3 regions of the Arthrobacter sp. TMT4-20 genome follow, and region 3 is predicted to be linked to each of the others. Evidence: riboswitches for the same ligand, from Rfam matches in the RefSeq annotation. Region 3 holds a riboswitch; each other region holds the start of a gene.

What was found. A riboswitch is a leader RNA that binds a small molecule or an ion and turns the genes downstream of it on or off. The one in region 3 is predicted to bind cyclic di-AMP.
Region 1: it holds a riboswitch for cyclic di-AMP, as region 3 does, so the genes downstream of both, ACX80Z_RS14190 (M23 family metallopeptidase) here and ACX80Z_RS10800 (LysM peptidoglycan-binding domain-containing protein) in region 3, are expected to answer to the same signal.
Region 2: it holds a riboswitch for cyclic di-AMP, as region 3 does, so the genes downstream of both, ACX80Z_RS13560 (C40 family peptidase) here and ACX80Z_RS10800 (LysM peptidoglycan-binding domain-containing protein) in region 3, are expected to answer to the same signal.

What each region holds. Positions count from the first base shown of each region.
Region 1 is NZ_JBTNDW010000017.1:22,395-27,978, forward strand. Features, by position in the region: gene ACX80Z_RS14180 (NlpC/P60 family protein) at 70-933, opposite strand; gene ACX80Z_RS14185 (NlpC/P60 family protein) at 963-1,796, opposite strand; cyclic di-AMP (ydaO/yuaA leader) riboswitch at 1,802-1,965, opposite strand; gene ACX80Z_RS14190 (M23 family metallopeptidase) at 2,091-2,891, opposite strand; cyclic di-AMP (ydaO/yuaA leader) riboswitch at 2,894-3,067, opposite strand; gene ACX80Z_RS14195 (metal-dependent transcriptional regulator) at 3,206-3,913, opposite strand; gene serC (phosphoserine transaminase) at 4,162-5,289, shown strand; gene ACX80Z_RS14205 (MFS transporter) at 5,337-5,584, opposite strand, start outside.
Region 2 is NZ_JBTNDW010000015.1:9,577-15,160, forward strand. Features, by position in the region: gene ACX80Z_RS13550 (alpha/beta fold hydrolase) at 1-640, shown strand, start outside; gene ACX80Z_RS13555 (NAD-dependent epimerase/dehydratase family protein) at 637-1,623, shown strand; gene ACX80Z_RS13560 (C40 family peptidase) at 1,850-2,728, opposite strand; cyclic di-AMP (ydaO/yuaA leader) riboswitch at 2,732-2,908, opposite strand; gene ACX80Z_RS13565 (hypothetical protein) at 3,083-3,331, shown strand; gene mutM (bifunctional DNA-formamidopyrimidine glycosylase/DNA-(apurinic or apyrimidinic site) lyase) at 3,991-4,989, opposite strand; gene rnc (ribonuclease III) at 4,998-5,584, opposite strand, start outside.
Region 3 is NZ_JBTNDW010000010.1:1,157-6,740, forward strand. Features, by position in the region: gene ACX80Z_RS10785 (hypothetical protein) at 1-471, opposite strand, end outside; gene ACX80Z_RS10790 (cytochrome c biogenesis CcdA family protein) at 468-1,346, opposite strand; gene ACX80Z_RS10795 (DsbA family protein) at 1,346-2,086, opposite strand; gene ACX80Z_RS10800 (LysM peptidoglycan-binding domain-containing protein) at 2,248-3,147, opposite strand; cyclic di-AMP (ydaO/yuaA leader) riboswitch at 3,150-3,328, opposite strand; gene ACX80Z_RS10805 (VIT1/CCC1 transporter family protein) at 3,471-4,199, opposite strand; gene ACX80Z_RS10810 (universal stress protein) at 4,456-4,887, shown strand; gene ACX80Z_RS10815 (isopenicillin N synthase family dioxygenase) at 5,060-5,584, shown strand, end outside.

The DNA of each region.
Region 1 (5,584 bases), on a different contig from region 3:
CGGCTGCCAGACGCACAAAAAGACCCGGAGGAAATTCCTCCGGGTCTTTTGTCGTAATGCGGGGTGTTCTTAGCCGCCGACGCGGATGAAGACTGGGCCCGAACCAAGATCGGCTGGAGCGACGACGGTCTGGTTGCCGTTGAACCCGCCGTGGACTGCCTGGCCGCCACCGATGTACACAGCGATGTGGGCCACTCCGGCTCCGCCATCTGTGTAGTAGATGAGGTCACCTGGGATGGCTTCGCCGGCGCTGACCGTGCGTCCGAGGGACAGGTACCCGGCTGGCCAGCCGTGGAAGTTGATCCCTGCTGCTGCCAGGGCGTTGCTCACCAGACGGGTGCAGTCCTGGGTGACTCCCAGCTGAGCCTGTGCTGCGGCCGCGATTGTTGCTGCCTTCCCTGAGGATGCGGCTGGGGCTTTCTGCGCGACGGGGGCCTCGGCTGCCGGAGCGGCCTGTGCTGGAGTGGTCCGGACGGGCGCTTCCGGCTCGACGTTCACTGCAGGTGTTACGGTAACCGGCTCTACGGTTTCGGGCTCAGCGGCCGGGGCCACGGCCGGAGCCTCTTCGATCTCCACAACGGTCTCAGCCTGAACAGTGACTGCTGGGGCTTCGACGACTGCTGGGGCTGCTACGGCTTTGACCGGGGTGCGGTTGAACGCAATGTCGGCGTCTGCGGGAGCTTCGACGGCGGCTGGAGCGGCCTGGATCTCCAGCGCGGAGGTCAGGGTGGTCCGTTCGGCTGATTCGAGGGAGAGCTCAGCAGCGTTGGCCGATACCCCACCGGTCAGGACAAGGCCTGATGCTGCGGCGATTACAGCTGCCTGACGGCCCATGCCGCCAGCGTTCTCGGTTACTGCTTTGGCCAGAGCCGAGAAGTTGGTGTTGTGGCGCTTATCGGCACGGTGACGTGCAATAGCTGTGCGAGTTGTCATTTTTGCGTTCTCCAGGGTTCGGTGTGGTCTTAGCTAACGCGGACGAAGCTAGCGCCGGGGAGGTCGGAAAGGGAATGGAGGTCGGTGTTCATGCCGTTCAGGCCACCGCTGATGACTTGGCCGTTTCCGACGTAGATGGCTACGTGGCCGGCGGTGATTACCAGGTCGCCCGCCGCTGGAGAGCCAACAACTGATCCGAAGGCGAAGAAATCGCCAGGCGCAATGTCGCCAACGGACTTGCCGACGGAGCGAAGTGCCTTCTCAACCATGGCGGTGCAGTCCTGCCCGACACCGATCTGGGAGTAGGCGGATCCGACCAGACCAGCGGCGATGTTACCGGAAGGGGCAGCCTTGGGGGCTGGCTTTTCGGCTGCGGGCGTCTGGGCTGGCGCAGCTGGTGCGACTACTGCTTCTGCTGCGGGCGCCTCAACTGGCGCTGCCTCGACTGGCGCTGCTTCCTGCACGGCGGGCTCTGCCACCATTTCGGCTACCGGCTCAGCGGCGGGTGTTATTGGCTCGATGACGTCGGCCTGCACCTCGACGACTGGAGCAGCTACGGCGGCGGGCGTCGCCGACACGGCTGCACGCTCGAAGGTGATCTCGGCGGTGGCGGGAGCGCTTACGGCGTCAGCCGTAGCAGCAATCGAGATCAGGGGGGTGGAGAGCTGAACGACACGCTCGGACTCACCGAACCCGTGGGCTGGCAGTCCGGCGGTCAGGACGAGCCCTGACGCTGCGACGATGACTGCTGCCTGGCGGCCGACGGAACCAGCGTTCGAGGAGACGGCGCTTGAGATGGCTGTCAGGGGGCTGGTGTGCGTACGGGCGGCCCTGTGGCGGCCCAGAGAAGAGCTAGTTGACACGTTCGATTGCCTCTCCCAATTGCCTGCGAGGTGAGCTGTCGGATTCGGATGGGAGTCACCCGGCCCTCTGATTCCCAGTGGAATCAGACGACTTAACCCCAAGGATTTCTTGCGAAATCCACTAATTGGTTCCCCCGCCTCTGCCATGCGAATTGTGCGAACGGAACCTCAGGCAGTGGCAGAGCTAGGCGATCTGCTCGAGGGTGCCAAACCTATTAGAATTTGGCACGAGATCGACGGTACATGAGATTGACCGCAATGTCACATTCCGGTCACGAAACGGTGTGTCCTTGGTTACAGCCAGCCCATGGGGTCCACGGCCTGACCGTCAACCATCACTTCAAAATGCAGGTGGCAGCCGGTGGATGCACCGGTACTACCGCTCTGGGCGACGACCTCACCGCGGTCCACTGACTGCCCCTCCTGGACATTGCTGGACGAGAGATGGTTGTACGTGGATTCGAGCCCGTTGCCGTGATCGATGACCACGCGGTTTCCACCGCCATAGGGGTGCCAGCTGGCAAAGGTGACAGTGCCGGACGCTGCCGCGAACACTTCAGTGCCGCACGAGCTGCTGAAGTCCTGACCTGAGTGGAGTTCCCCACCCAGGCCGGTAATCGGGCTGACCCGGTAACCGAACGGGGACGTGACAATCAGCTTGTCCATGGGAGCTGACAGGGAGCCGCGGGCCGCTGCAGGTACAGCCGCTGAGTCTGCAGCGGTCATGATCTCGCTGAGCTTGGCGTCTGCGTCGAAGGTGCTCTGCAATGCGGTGCGGCTGAAGTCGACCAGCGCCGCGTCGGGAACGCTGATTTCCCGGGGCGCAACAGTCGCCTGCACGGTGGGCGCAACGGTTACGGCGGCCGCATTGTCGTCCTGCGGGGCCGTCCCCGCGGTGGTGGGTAGCGTAACGGTCAGCACCAGCCCGGACGCGGCGGCGGCGATGGCGAATTTTTGGCTCATCCCGGTGAGCGAAAAGTCGCCCCTGACCCGGGTTGCTCGTCGTCGTCGTTCGAGTCGTTGCGCGTCCCGAGGACGCACGGCAGGTACTGGGGCGCCGGCACGGCGGCGTCCCGAAGCATGGTGCTTCGACAAAGGGTCCCTTTCGTATATGCCTGCGAAGTTAGCTGTCGGATTCGAGTTCGGGAAGAAACTCGGCCCTGACCGGTCCGCCGAAGCAGCACCGCGTCCGGACTTCACCCCAAGGCGGCTTATCAGCCGCCGTCTGATGGGTCCTCCGCCCCTGTCACGGGTCTCAGCATCCAAATCCGCTGACAGGGTTAGGCGTGCGGTTTAGATAACGCTGATGTATCAACGTCAGCTTTCCATCATCCACGACCATAAGCAAAAGAGATACGTTCGTTATCTTTTCCTGTGGATAATTTGCGGCAATATTGTGCCGTGGAGGTTTAGAGAGCCGGCCCGGCGACCGACACGAACACGTGTGCGGCGACCTCCGGCGGGAGCTCCAGCGCGCCCTCGATACCCTCGACCCTGACCGACACATAGTCGCCGGCCGCCTGCACGCCGATGACCGTTCCGGGCCGCAACCCACCCTCATCGAGTTGGGAGAGCAGTTCCGGGTCCACCTGAATGGGCTCGGCCAACCGGATAAGGGTAATCACTGACCCCTGAGGATTGGCGCCGATCACCGACAGGAGGCTGCGGACACCGTCGGTGAAGCCTTGGGTTGGCGGGCCGCCCAGGGCCTCAAGCCCCGGAATAGGGTTGCCGTATGGAGACTCGGTGGGCTTTCCCAGCAGCTCGTACAACCGCTGTTCAACCCGCTCGCTCATCACGTGCTCCCAGCGGCAGGCCTCTTCGTGGACATAAGCCCAATCCAGGCCAATCACGTCGGAGAGGAGACGTTCGGCGAGGCGGTGCTTGCGCATCACCCCGATGGCGCGACGGCGGCCAAGGTCAGTGAATTCGAGGTGGCGATCGCCCGAGACGATCACCAGCCCGTCGCGCTCCATCCGGCCGATGGTCTGGGAGACGGTGGGACCGGAATGACGGAGCCGTTCAGCGATCCGGGCGCGGAGGGCAACAATGTTTTCCTCCTCCAGTTCCAGGATGGTCCGCAGATACATCTCAGTGGTATCGATGAGGTCCGTCATGCGGTTCAGCTCCTAGGCACTGGTGCGGGATGGAACAGCGGGCAGCTTTCGCGGTGGGAGCGCGGCACATATCGCCAGCGCCGAACACAAGTTCTACGCTCACCAAGGTTAACCCATTTACCGGAGGCCGCGGCAATCAGCGGCAACCGGGTGCCCGGTCGGGGCATGTTCACAAATGCCGCCGGGGCCGGGTAGTGCGGCAGAATGTATCCCGTCTTGTGTCGCACGCTTACCCCCTTGGAGAGACCATGAGCATTTCCCCGGACCAATTGATCCCCGCTGGCCTCCTTCCCGCCGACGGGCGTTTCGGAGCAGGCCCGTCGAAGGTGCGCGACGAGCAGATGGAGGCCCTCGCGCAGGCCGGACGGACCCTGCTTGGCACGTCCCACCGTCAGGCGCCGGTGCGCAACCTTGTCGGTTCGGTCCGGGAAGGCCTGAGCCAGCTGTTCAACGCGCCGGCCGGCTACGAGGTGGTGCTGGGCGTTGGTGGGTCAACAGCGTTCTGGGATGTGGCATCCTTCGGGCTGGTGCAGGACAAGGCCCAGCACCTGTCGTTCGGGGAATTCGGGGCGAAGTTCGCTTCCGCCACCAACAAGGCGCCCTTCCTCCAGGCATCCTCGGTGATCACCTCGGCCCCGGGGACGCGCCCCACCCCTGAAGCGGAAACAGGCGTGGACGTCTACGCCTGGCCGCAGAACGAGACCTCCACCGGTGTGGCAGCACCGGTGCACCGGGTCGACGGCGCCGCACCGGATGCCTTGGTCCTCATCGACGCGACGTCGGCCGCCGGCGGTCTGGACGTGGATGTCAGTGGGTCCGATGTCTACTATTTCGCTCCCCAGAAAAACTTCGCGTCCGACGGCGGCCTGTGGCTTGGCCTGTTCTCGCCGGCCGCGCTGGAGCGCGCAGCCCGGATCGCGGCGACCGACCGCTGGATCCCTGATTTCCTGAACCTCCAGACGGCCATCGACAACTCTTTACTCAACCAGACCTACAACACCCCGTCCCTGGCCACCCTGGTGACTCTCAACGCCCAGGTCGAATGGTTGAACCAGAGCGGCGGTCTCGAGTTCGCTGCGGCCCGCACCGCGGAGTCCGCGGGGCGGGTCTACCAGTGGGCGGAAGCGTCCGACGTCGCCACCCCCTTCGTCACCCGCGCCGAGGACCGCTCCAATGTCATTACGACCATCGACTTCGACGACTCCGTTGACGCTGCGTCACTCGCGAAGGTGTTGCGCGCCAACGGCATTGTCGACGTCGAGCCGTACCGGAAGCTGGGCCGGAACCAGCTGCGCATCGCGACGTTCGTCTCGATTGAACCGGACGATATTTCAGCCCTGCTGGCCTGCATCGACTTCGTGATCGGCGGACGCTAGCCCTCCGCCGCCCCTAAGATCCCAAAAGCCTGTGGCTGGACCGGATCTTAGGGATCGGTGAGAGGTTTGCCGAAGTCAGTTTCAATCCGCAGCCGACGCCGCGGGGCCGGATCGTAGCGAAGCCGTAGATGGTGGGCCCGCCAGGCCCAGATCATTCCCGCCAGCGCCGCAATGATGCCGGCCGCTGCGGCGACGGCGAGGCTCCACCGTGGACCAAAAGTGTTGGAGACCAGGCCGACGATTGGTGCGCCGAGCGGTGTGCCGCCGAGGAAAATGGCGAAATACAGCGCCATGA
Region 2 (5,584 bases), on a different contig from region 3:
AGCCGGGAATGTGGTTGGCGCTGGGAACGGCGTCTGTGTGGGCAGAGCTGTCTCGGGCGCAGAGATCACCGTTAGTCCCCTCAACCAGGAGGGTACCGCCGACGGCGACCCCACCACCGATGCCGGTATCACTGGGGAAATCCTCGTCCACGCTCCTCACGTCAAAGAGCGTTACCACCGGTTGTGGATGACTCAGCGTGAGAGCTCTCGCAGCGGCGGCTGGCACCGCACCGGAGATGTGGGCCATTTCGACGGCGACGGCAGGCTCTGGGTCGAGGGCAGACTCCCCCACATCGTGACTGCGTCGACGGGTGTTGTGACCCCGGTCGGGGTGGAACAGGCGCTGGAATCGGTCGACGTCGTCGGGCTGGCCGCGGTGGTTGGTGTTGGTCCGGCAGGCACCCAGGCGGTCGTTGCAGTGGTTGAGACCAATCCCCCGGTCAAGAAGCCTGGCCTGGCCGGAGCTGAGCTGGCGGCTCAGGCACGGAATGCGGCCCGGTCCGTCGGCGTGGAGTTGTCGGCAGTGTTGGCGGTCCCGTCGTTGCCCACCGACATCAGGCACAACGCGAAGATTGACCGGACAGCGGTTGCGGTGTGGGCTGCCGGGGTGCTCGCCGGCGGCCGGGTCGGCAAGCTGTGAGGGTTCTCGTCACCGGTGCCAGCGGGATGCTGGGCCGGGTTACTGCCGCGCTCCTCCAGGCGCAGGGTCACGCGGTCAGGACGTTTCAGCGGCGCCCATCCGGTCTGGCTGGCGTTGAAGACAGCCTTGGATCGATCACCGACCAGACGGCAATCCACCGCGCTGTGCAGTGCATGGATGCGGTGGTGCACCTCGCGGCGAAGGTTTCCTTCGCGGGTGCTGCGGCTGACTTCGAGGCAATCAATGTGGAGGGCACCCGCGTCCTGCTCGAAGAGTCGCGCGCGGCCGGTGTGCGCGACTTCGTCTTCATTTCCTCGCCGTCGGTGGCGCACGTGGGTGAGGCACTCGTGGGTCAAGGTGCCACTGAGGCCACTCCGGCTCTGGTGCGCGGCAATTACGCGCAGACCAAGGCCAAAGCCGAACTGCTCGCGTTGGACGCCAACAGCGAAAGTTTCAGGGTGGCAGCGGTCCGTCCCCACATTGTGTGGGGTCCCGGTGACACGCAGCTGGTTGAACGGGTGCTGGAGCGTGCGCGTGCCGGGCGCCTGCCGTTCCTTGACGCCGGCACCGCCCTGGTCGACACCACCTACGTGGATAACGCGGCCGCAGCGATCGGCGCAGCCTTGAGCGGCATGGATCGGTTGGCTGGGCAAGCTGTGGTGGTCACCAATGGTGAGCCCCGCCCGATCGGTGAATTGATCGCCGGAATCTGCCGGGCCGGAGGGGTTCAGCCGCCGCGGTGGGCCGTTCCTGGCGGTGTGGCACGGGTCGCGGGATCCCTGGTGGAATTCCTCTGGCAGCGCGGCGGGATCGAGAGTGAACCGCCGATGACCCGTTTCCTTGCGGAGCAACTATCGACTGCACACTGGTTTGATCAGCGCAGGACCCGCGAGTTGCTCGATTGGACGCCTACGGTGTCAGTGGATGAAGGTCTGGCCCGCCTGGCACAGCATTACCAGGGGAACCAGGCTTCCCTCTCCTAGCGATCCATCGGAGCGTGGAGACGTCCCTGACTGTCAGTTCGTCCCCAGGTGAGCTGGCTCGGTGGTGCCACGCAGTTTTCCGTTGCCGTGTCCTGACCCGTCGGTTGCCTCGGTGTCATCGGCTTGCCTTATCGGGGACCAAAGCGTCCGGAAAGCACGAATGCGCCACCGGATTTCTCCGATGACGCATTCGGGTGCTGACAACCGTACCGCTGACGCGGAGGGTTTAGAGGGTGTAGTACCCAACCAGTGGCATGGCGCTGACCGCGTGGACCAGGGTGCCCTGGCTCGGGTTCAGTGCGCTGACCATCTGGCCGCCACCAATGTAGATGCCGACGTGTCCGCCGCCGTTCTGGATGACAAGGTCGCCGGGCTGAGGGTTGCTGGTGGGGGTCAGCGCGCCCATCTGTGCCTGGCTGGTGCGGGGCAGGTCGATGCCGTGCTGAGCGTAGACCCACTGCACGAAGCCCGAGCAGTCCCAGCCGCCTGGCGAGGTGCCGCCGTAGACGTAGGGGGAGCCAACGAGGCCCTGTGCTGTTCCGGCGATCCCTGCGCTGGAAACCTGTCCGCCGGTGGATGCTGCTCCCATTGGCTGGATGGTCTCGGAAGCGGTGGTGATGCCCAGGGTGCTGGTTTCGGCAGGCGCCGGAGCGGCTGCTGGTGCAGCAACTGGGGCGGGAGCGGCAGTTGCTGCTGGTGCTGATACCTGAGTGGCCTGGCCGGCGTTGCCGGACAGTGAGATGACGTCACCTGGGTAGATGATCGAATCCCAGCCGAGACCGTTCGAGGCGAAGATGGCCTCGATGCTGACGCCGTAGGTGCTGGCGATGCTGCCCAGAGTATCTCCGGACTGAACGGTGTGAGTGGTGGAGCTGGCGGCGGTCGTCTGGGCAACTGGTGCGGAGACGGCGGCCGGGGCGCTGACGTTGACTTCGCCTGCAGCGTTGGCTGGAAGTCCGGCGCTGAACATCAGACCTGATGCGGCGACGACTACAGCTGCTGGACGACCGATGGCGCCAGCGTGAGAGCTAACTGCCTTGGAAACGGTCTGCATGGCGCTTGGTGGGGTTGCACGGTGGCGCGCGATATAACGGTTCTTGGACATGATGTTGCCTCTCCCAATGCCTGCGAAGTTAGCTGTCGGATTCGGATGGGAGCCACCCGGGCGCTGTGCGCCTTCACCCCTAGGTCGTCTGGCGACGACCACTACTACTGGTTCCCCCGCTTCTGCCTGATGTGTGCGAACGGACCTTACGACGGCGGCAGAATTAGGCAATCTGTCGAAAGGACGCTGAGTTGAACGGAACCCGACGTGCGATCTACTGTACATTTCCTGGTCCGGGTTTGTCACATTTAGGTTACGGCAGCAGTATGCTGTTGGATGTCCTAGGTCGGGGCGCGGGTCCGACCGTGGAGGGCTGAGGCAATTCAACACGACCTGCAGGAATTCCGCCGGGGCGTGAACGAGCATCGAATAGGTGACACGGAGAATCCGTGCTCGACCGGTGGTGAGCAGGTTCCATCGGCGGCGGTCTTCAGCGAATTCGGCGGGACCACTGTGATGGTTGCATCCGTCGGCTTCGATGCCCAGCGGTCCTTCGACGAACAGATCAAGCCGTCCCACACCCTTGATGTACACCTGTGTTTGGACGCTGAGTCCTGCGCGGCGCAGGTGGTAGCGGGCTGCGGTTTCGATGATGGATTGTGAATGGGGATCGATCATTCGCAGCACTGCCCTTTCTCGGGCATCTCGTTTTCCAGCCAAGGCAGCGAGCAGTTCGCGGGGCGTCACATGTTTCAGTACCACCGCCGATTCCAGGATGCAGAGCGCGTCAAGCTCTGGCAGACATCTGACACTTTGTACGCAGATCTCCAGGATGCTGAGGGGACCTTGCGCCCGATGGACTTTGAACCCTTCCCTCAGCCGCCGGCTGTGGGTGACGCTCACATGGAGCCACGATGGTGGACGCAGCACCCAGAGGTTTGGTTGCGTTGCGGCACTGATGCAGGCCAGTTCAGCTTTGGCACACGTTGCAGTGAGCAGACTCCCAGTGATGCCGGGTAGCGCAAAGACTCCTGGCCCTGGGTTTACCACCTCACCCTTTGCGAGGGCCGCGCGGAGGTGAACGGATCCCAGACCGGCGCGGGTGGGTTCCCTACGGCGTGCCACGCCGCCTGGTTCTTGCAGTGTCTTGACTGTGTCCATGCCCAATGGTTGCCCTCTTTGGGGGTGTCAGTGCGGCGTCACCCGTTCTATGTGGGTAAGTCTCCTTGGTGGAGCGGGAGTGGGACTGGGGCTAGTGGGCAACGTGTCACGGGTGAGCTGCGAGGGAGTGCTGAGCCAAGGATCCCGGCTGCAGAGATGTGCTACCAGCGGCCGTTGCGGGGCTTCGGCTGACACCGCGGGCAACTGAACGACGAACGGTTCATAAACATCTCGCGGCGGATCAGCGAAAGGCTGTCAACGAGCGGGTCGGCGGCGCAGCGGGTACAGGGTTCGCCCTCGCGGCCATAGGCGTTGAGGGAACGTTCAAAGTAACCGGAGCTGCCATTGACATTCACATAGAGCGAGTCAAAGCTGGTGCCGCCAGCGTCGAGCGCCCGCAGCATCACATCACGGCAGGCATCAATCAGCCGTAGGGCGTCGGCCCGGCGCATGACATCCGTGGGGCGGGCATAGTGGACTTTGGCTGCCCACAGCGCTTCGTCGGCGTAGATGTTGCCGATTCCCGATACCAGTCCTTGATCCAGTAGCGCCCGTTTAATTCCGGTCCTGCGTCGCCGGAGCTTTGCGAAGAAGTCATCGAAGGAGAACGCCGGATCCAGCGGATCGCGGGCTATATGGGAGGCCTCAACCGGGATCAGCGGCAGTGGACTCTCCCCCAGCCCACCCGGATAGCCGTCTGTGGTCGACACCATCGACGTCACAAAGAGGCCGCCGAAAATGCGCTGATCAACAAACCGAAGCTCCTGCGGCAGGGGTCCGGCATCAGGATCGTCGACAGCCGACAGGGTGAGCCTGACCCGCAAGTGCTTTTCCTCGGGCAAGCCTGCGTCTTTGACCAGCAGTTGTCCGCTCATGCCCAGGTGAGCCATCAGGGCCACTGGCGCGACACCACTCGTGCCACCACTCGTGGCAGTCCCACCAGCCTCGGCCGGAGGTGCCAACGGCATCCACAGGAACTTTCCCCGCCGCACCACGTCCAACACCCGGGCCCCCACCAAATCGCCGGCGAAGTCTTCGGCGCCCAGCCCGTGACGGCGGATGGAGCGGACGTCGAGGATGTCGACGTCGTCAATGGTTCGTCCTAACACCCAGCGGGCGAGGCCGCGACGCACCACCTCAACCTCGGGAAGTTCAGGCATGGTACGGCTTAGGCTGACTCGGCCGGACCGGGGGCGGCAGTCACGTCAGCAGCATTAGCAGGGCCAGTGCCATTGGTAGGGGTCGACACCGAGTAAGCGGCCGATTTGGGTTCGTGGGCGAGGTGCCGGAGCATCTTCCACGACGCGGCGGCTGCCTCCTGCTCGGCTTCCTTCTTGGAGGGGCCCGACCCGGAGCCATACGGCAGTCCGCCGACGATGAGGAGGGCTTCGAAGGTGCGTGCGTGGTCGGGGCCGGAGCCGGTGACCTTGTAGTCAATGGCGCCGAGCCGGCGTGCTGCGGCGATTTCCTGGATGCTGGTTTTCCAGTCGGTGCCGGCGCCCATCGCTGCAGCGCTGCCAAGCAGCGGCGCGACAAGCCGCATCACCATGGCCCGAGCCACTTCAATACCGTTGTCCAGGTAGGTAGCGCCAATAATGGCTTCCATCGTGTCAGCGAGGATCGAGGCCTTGTTCTTGCCGTTGGTCAGCTTCTCCCCCTGGCCCAGGAGCACATACTCGCCGAGGTCCAGTTCGCGGGCAATCCCGGCCAGGGCGCGGGTGCTGACGACGGCGGAGCGTCGCTTGGCGAGATCGC
Region 3 (5,584 bases):
ACGATCCTCATACGTGGCGCGCCGGTAGAAGGCCCAGGAGAGTAGGCCGATAGCGAGAACCGCGAGGACGGGTTGAATGGGCTCGAAGTACTGCATCGCTCCCGAGGTTCCCAGAGCGAGCAAGACGATCTTGTTGCACACGGGGCAGCCGACGGCAAAGAAAGTCACGATCGCCCCCGCGATGCCCGAACGGGTCCGCGGAGATTCCACAATCCGATCCTGGGCGATATAGGTACCGAGGACCAGGCCGCTTAGCGCCGAGGAGATGATCAGCGCTGGCACCGACCACCAGGTGGGGGGAACTTCACGGCTGAATAATGGCGTGTCGATGAGATCGGTCGGAATGGCTACGAGCAGGAAGGTCGCCACCGCACCGAATAACACGGCGATCCACCGGCGTAAGGGCCACCGAAGAAGAGCGTTGAGCAGAGTGGGTCGCTGGGTCGTGGGGTTCTCGGTGCGGGGAGTCATGGAGCTTCCTTTGACACTTGATCCGAAGACGCTTCTGGTGATGCGGGGTCATTCGGGGGTGCTGATGACCTGTGGCTGCGCCGGCGTAAGTAGATGGCGCCGGTTGCGGTGAGGAGCATGAGAATTAACAGCATGACAGCTACGTCGGGGATTGAGTCCGCGAAGGTACGTACCGCGTTCTCGAGGGCGAACTGGTCGGTAACGGAAAGGATCCCACCCAGACTCGCTGTTCCGTCTGTGGCGATGAGGAAGATTCCGATGCCGATTGAAAGGGAGCCAGAGATCACCATAATCCAGGTGTTGGACCACCGTCCGATGGTTACAGGGCGGGGACGAAGCCACCGACGTCCGGAAACACCGAGGCGGTCCCACAGCGCAGCGAGGAAGAACAGCGGGACTGCCATTCCCAGTGCATAGATGGCGAGCAGAATTCCGCCGTAGACGGCGTTGCTGCCAGCTGCGGCGACGGTAAGAATTGACCCAAGGATGGGTCCGGTGCAGGCTCCTGCGACCCCGTACGCCAATCCGAGGACGAAGACGGAACTGCCGGAACCGACAGTCGCGGACCGGGTGCGGATGAATGCCGGTAGGCGGACACCGAGGATCTGAATGAGACCCAAAACGATCATGAGGGCGGCTGCGAGCCCGATGAGAATGTGTCTGTCAGTGGTGACGAGGGACCCCAGGGTGCCAGCGAAGACCCCCAGGGGTACGAGGGTGCACAACAATCCTGCGTAGAAGAGCATGGTCCGGCCGACCAGTTGCCGTTTTGTGCTGAAGGCATACGCGAAGAATGCTGGCAGCAACAATGCTGAGCACGGACTGAGGAGGGTGAGGAGACCACCGAGGAACGCCCCGCTGTACCCGATTAGCATTACTGGAGACTGGTTTCTGCCAGCACAGTCTCAATGGCTTGTTCAAATACTTCTACCGGTTGGGCGCCCGAGATGGGGATGTCGTTCACCAGAAACAAGGGTGTTCCGGTAGCTCCCAGGGCTGCGGCTTCCTCAGCGTCGGTTTGAACAGCCTGATTGAGCTCCTCCGAGTCCAGATCCGCTGTGAACGCCGTGATGTCGGCTACCCCAACTTCTTCTGCGATGCGGATCAGCTCCTCGCGCGGGAGGCTGATGTGTCCGCGGTCGGGGGCCGCAGCGAAGACGGCTTTATTGAACTCCCAGAACCTATCCTGTTCCCCTGCTGCCCGGCCGGCAACTGCAGCATCAAGAGACTCAGTTCCGAAAACAGGTAAATCTCGCCACTCAATCCTTAGTTCTCCGCTAGCAACATACTGCTCGACCAACGCCGGCAATGTCTCGCGAGAGAAAACCCCGCAGAACGGGCATCTGTAATCGGCGTATTCGACCAGAACAACGGGGGCGTCGACCTCACCCATTGCTAACGGGTCGTCGGCGATGCGCCGGGATAAATCGAACTTCTCTTCCTCCCGGCCGCCGGATTCCTCTGCGACGTCTGTTCCTGATCCATCAGAAGCGGGTGAGGAGGCTCGCTGGGAAGCGATCAAGCCAATAATCAGGATGAGCGCGGCGACAAGCAGGGCAGCAATGAGGGTGGCCGATCGAACACCCGCGGTTCGTTGATCAGATTCTTGTGGCATTCATTACTCCTGGCGTCGTGCGCCCCATGGGAAGGCACAAGGGGACGGAAAAGGGGGATTCACCCGGACACCAGATCCCTGTTTGTCGGATCTGGTGTCCGGGCGCGTCCGAGAAACACCGCTGTCAGCGAGGTCAGAGCCCCACCAGCGGCGTTGGATAACTAGATGTTGACCCGGTAATAGACAGGACCGGAACCCACATTGACGGATTCCTCAACGGTCTGGTTACCGTTCCAGCCGCTGTGGATGGCTCGTCCGTCGCCGAGGTAGACGGCGTTGTGTGAAAAGCCCATCCCGCCGTCGGCGTAGTAGACGAAGTCGCCGGGCTGGGGATCTGATACCGGAGTAGCGAAGGCCATCAAGGACTCAGGGGACTCGTCTCCCACCCCCATCACCCCGGCGGCTCGCAATGCCCCTTCGCCCAGGACGGTGCAGTCCTGAATAGCGCCCAACTGCGTGTTGGCGAAGGCAAGAATACGGCTGTTGGCAGTACCGCTCTGGGGAGCGTCCGAGGAATCCCAGATATTTCCTGACTCGCTGCTCACCCGGTTACTCAGGGGACTGATCGATGCACTTTGTGTACTCACGCTAAAGTCGGAAACCGCTGATGACGAGGCTGCGGAGCCAGAGGCAACCGGTGCAGCAGTCACGGCATTCGACTCCTCGGACAGCACGATGGTGTTTCCCGGGTAGATGATTGACGTGACGGTGAGCTGGTTTAGGCTCAGCAGCTTGTGCAACGCCACACCTGTCTGAACGCTGATAGCGCCCAGCGAATCACCTGACTTCACGGTGTACGCAGTGCCTTGATTGGTGGGGCTCGCCTCCACTTCGACTGTTGAAGCAGCCGATGAGAACGATGAAACGGTGTGATCCTGCGCCGGGTGGGCGATCGCCGAAGCGTGGGCGGGGCTTGCTCCCGCCGCAAGCATTCCGGAAGCAACCACAAGCGCGGCGATCTTGGGTCCCCCCTGAGGCAGGACGGCTTGCCTGCTGAGGAGAAGAATCGAACGGCTTTTCGTATCGGCGCGATGTCGGGCGCGCACAGTATTTGATGACATGAATAATCTCTCCCTATACCTACGAGGTGAGCTGTCGGATTCGGATGGGAGACACCCGGCCGCACGAGGACAAACGCCCCGCCCGGCTTCACCCCAAGGGTTCCTAAAGAACCCACCTATGGTTTCCCCGCCCCAGCCTTCCTATCTAAAGGACCAAGGCCTTTGGCTGGGTTCGGTAAAAGGCCTCGATAAGCCCCACCTTCAGTGGGGCACTGTATTAAACCTACTCGGAAAAACTAAATGTACAAACATTTACACTGACGGCGCCTCCCTGGTTGGCAACCTCAATGAAGAGAGAGCGATTCCCAGGCATCAGTGGAGCGTCAGACCACTCCCGTGGTGCCCAGGAGTGACCCGATAAGGAAAGTGGCTGCCAATGCCAGCGCGCCGCCAAGAACGATCCTTACGGTCGGGCGCGTCGCCGGGTTGCCGCCAATCCGTGCGCTGCCGTAGCCGGTTACGGCGAGGGCAATCAGGACTGCGACGAAGGTCGCGAGGACACGAGTTTCCTCTGGAAACAGAAGAATCGTCAGCAGGGGGAGGATCGCGCCAAGGGTGAAGGCCAGCGCAGATGCGGCCGCAGCAGCTAGCGGGCTCGCCACGGCGTCCTCGCGCAATCCGAGTTCAGCTTCGAGATGGGCCCCCAGGGCATCGTGTTTGGTGAGTTCCACTGCCACCTGATGGGCTGTGTCCCGGCTAAGCCCCTTCGATTCGTAGATTCCGGCCAGCTCCGCAAGTTCCGCTTCAGGCTCGGTTTCAAGCTCAAGGCGTTCCTTGGCGATGAGGGCCTGCTGGCTGTCTTTCTGACTACTCACGGACACATACTCTCCGAGGGCCATGGATATCGCGCCGCCGACAAGACCGGCAATGCCAGCGGCAAGAATCACGGGGGTTGCCGTTGTCGCTCCCGCAACTCCGACGACGAGGGCAGCGACCGAGACAATCCCATCATTGGCTCCAAGCACACCCGCTCGAAGCCAATTGAGCCTGCCATGGATGGTGTTGTCATGGGGTTCGTCACTATGCGTGCCTGGTACGGGAGAACTAGTCATTCCCGTAATCTAGGCCTCCACGAGCCAGTACACCAGTAAGGATCGACTCTCCTGTCGGGATTCCGATTCGGGTGACCTCGACGGAATTCGCTGTGATTCACTGCGGCGCTGAAAGGGGCTTGCAATAGTCACCGCGCCGGCCGTTTTGTTCCGGGCGCCGGCGAAGAGGCATGGGATTCTTTGACCGAGTAAGGTAAGCGAACCAAGTAGGCACCACATACCGCAATTGCGGTTCGAAGTTCGAGGAGGAAACGTCATGACCGGAAGTGTGATTGTTGGTGTGGATGGAAGCGAGACCGCGTACAAGGCAGCCTCGCGCGCCGCGACTCTTGCCGAAGGCCTCGATGCAGAACTTGTGGTGGTCAGCGCGCACATTACGGGTAACACGGAAGTTGTCCATATCGGCAACGACACTTGGATACTGGATGATGCTGAGCAGGCTCTCAAGTTGGCCGAGCAGGTTGCAGTGAAACTGCGAGAACAACACCCTTCCGTGAAGGTGCGCCCCGCTGCGGGGCGGGGCAAGCCGCAGGATGTCCTCATCGAGGAAGCCGAGCGTGTCGGTGCCCAATTGCTGGTGGTAGGTAACGTGGGAATGAAGGGGCTTCGACGGGTTCTGGGAAGCGTTGCGTGGAGTGTCGTACATAACGCACCCTGTGACGTGCTCGTCGTGAAGACCGCCTCCTGATTTCACTGCAGCTCCCAAGCTGCGGCCTGGGCTGAAACGAGGACTGCGCGCGGCGACAAAGTCAGATCGACATACTTCGCAACGGGATCGTTCGTCTCTTCGGCTTGAGTCGTAACATTGAAGCGGATACGGACTTCGGTTTCCGAAACGCGTTGTAAAGGACTATAAGAACTTGTCACTCGAATCACTGCCCGTCCTGGATTACTCTCAGCTGAACGCAGGGCCCGAGGAGGCATCGGACTTCCGGGACGATCTGCGCAATGCGATGCACGAGGTCGGATTCCTGTACCTGGCAGGTCATGGCATCCCGCAGGAGCTCACTAACGCCATGCTCGCTACCTCCAGACGCTTCTTCGACTTGTCGGAGGAGCAAAAACTGGAGCTGGAGAACGTTCATAGCCCCCAGTTTCGTGGCTACACCAGGATGGGCGCCGAATTGACTGATCGGGCGGTGGACTGGCGAGAGCAGATCGACATTGGCGTCGAGCGCAACGCTGTGGAACCGGCGGCAGGGGTCGCTGACTACTGGCGGTTGGAAGGCCCCAATTTGTGGCCGGCTGAATTGCCCGAGATGCGGAAGATCGTCTCTGAGTGGACTCAGCGACTGAGTGCCATTTCCCTCGACCTTTTACGGGCGCTTGCCGTGTCTCTCGGTGCACCGGAGGACAGTTTCGATGAAGCCTTTGGTTCAAGCGCC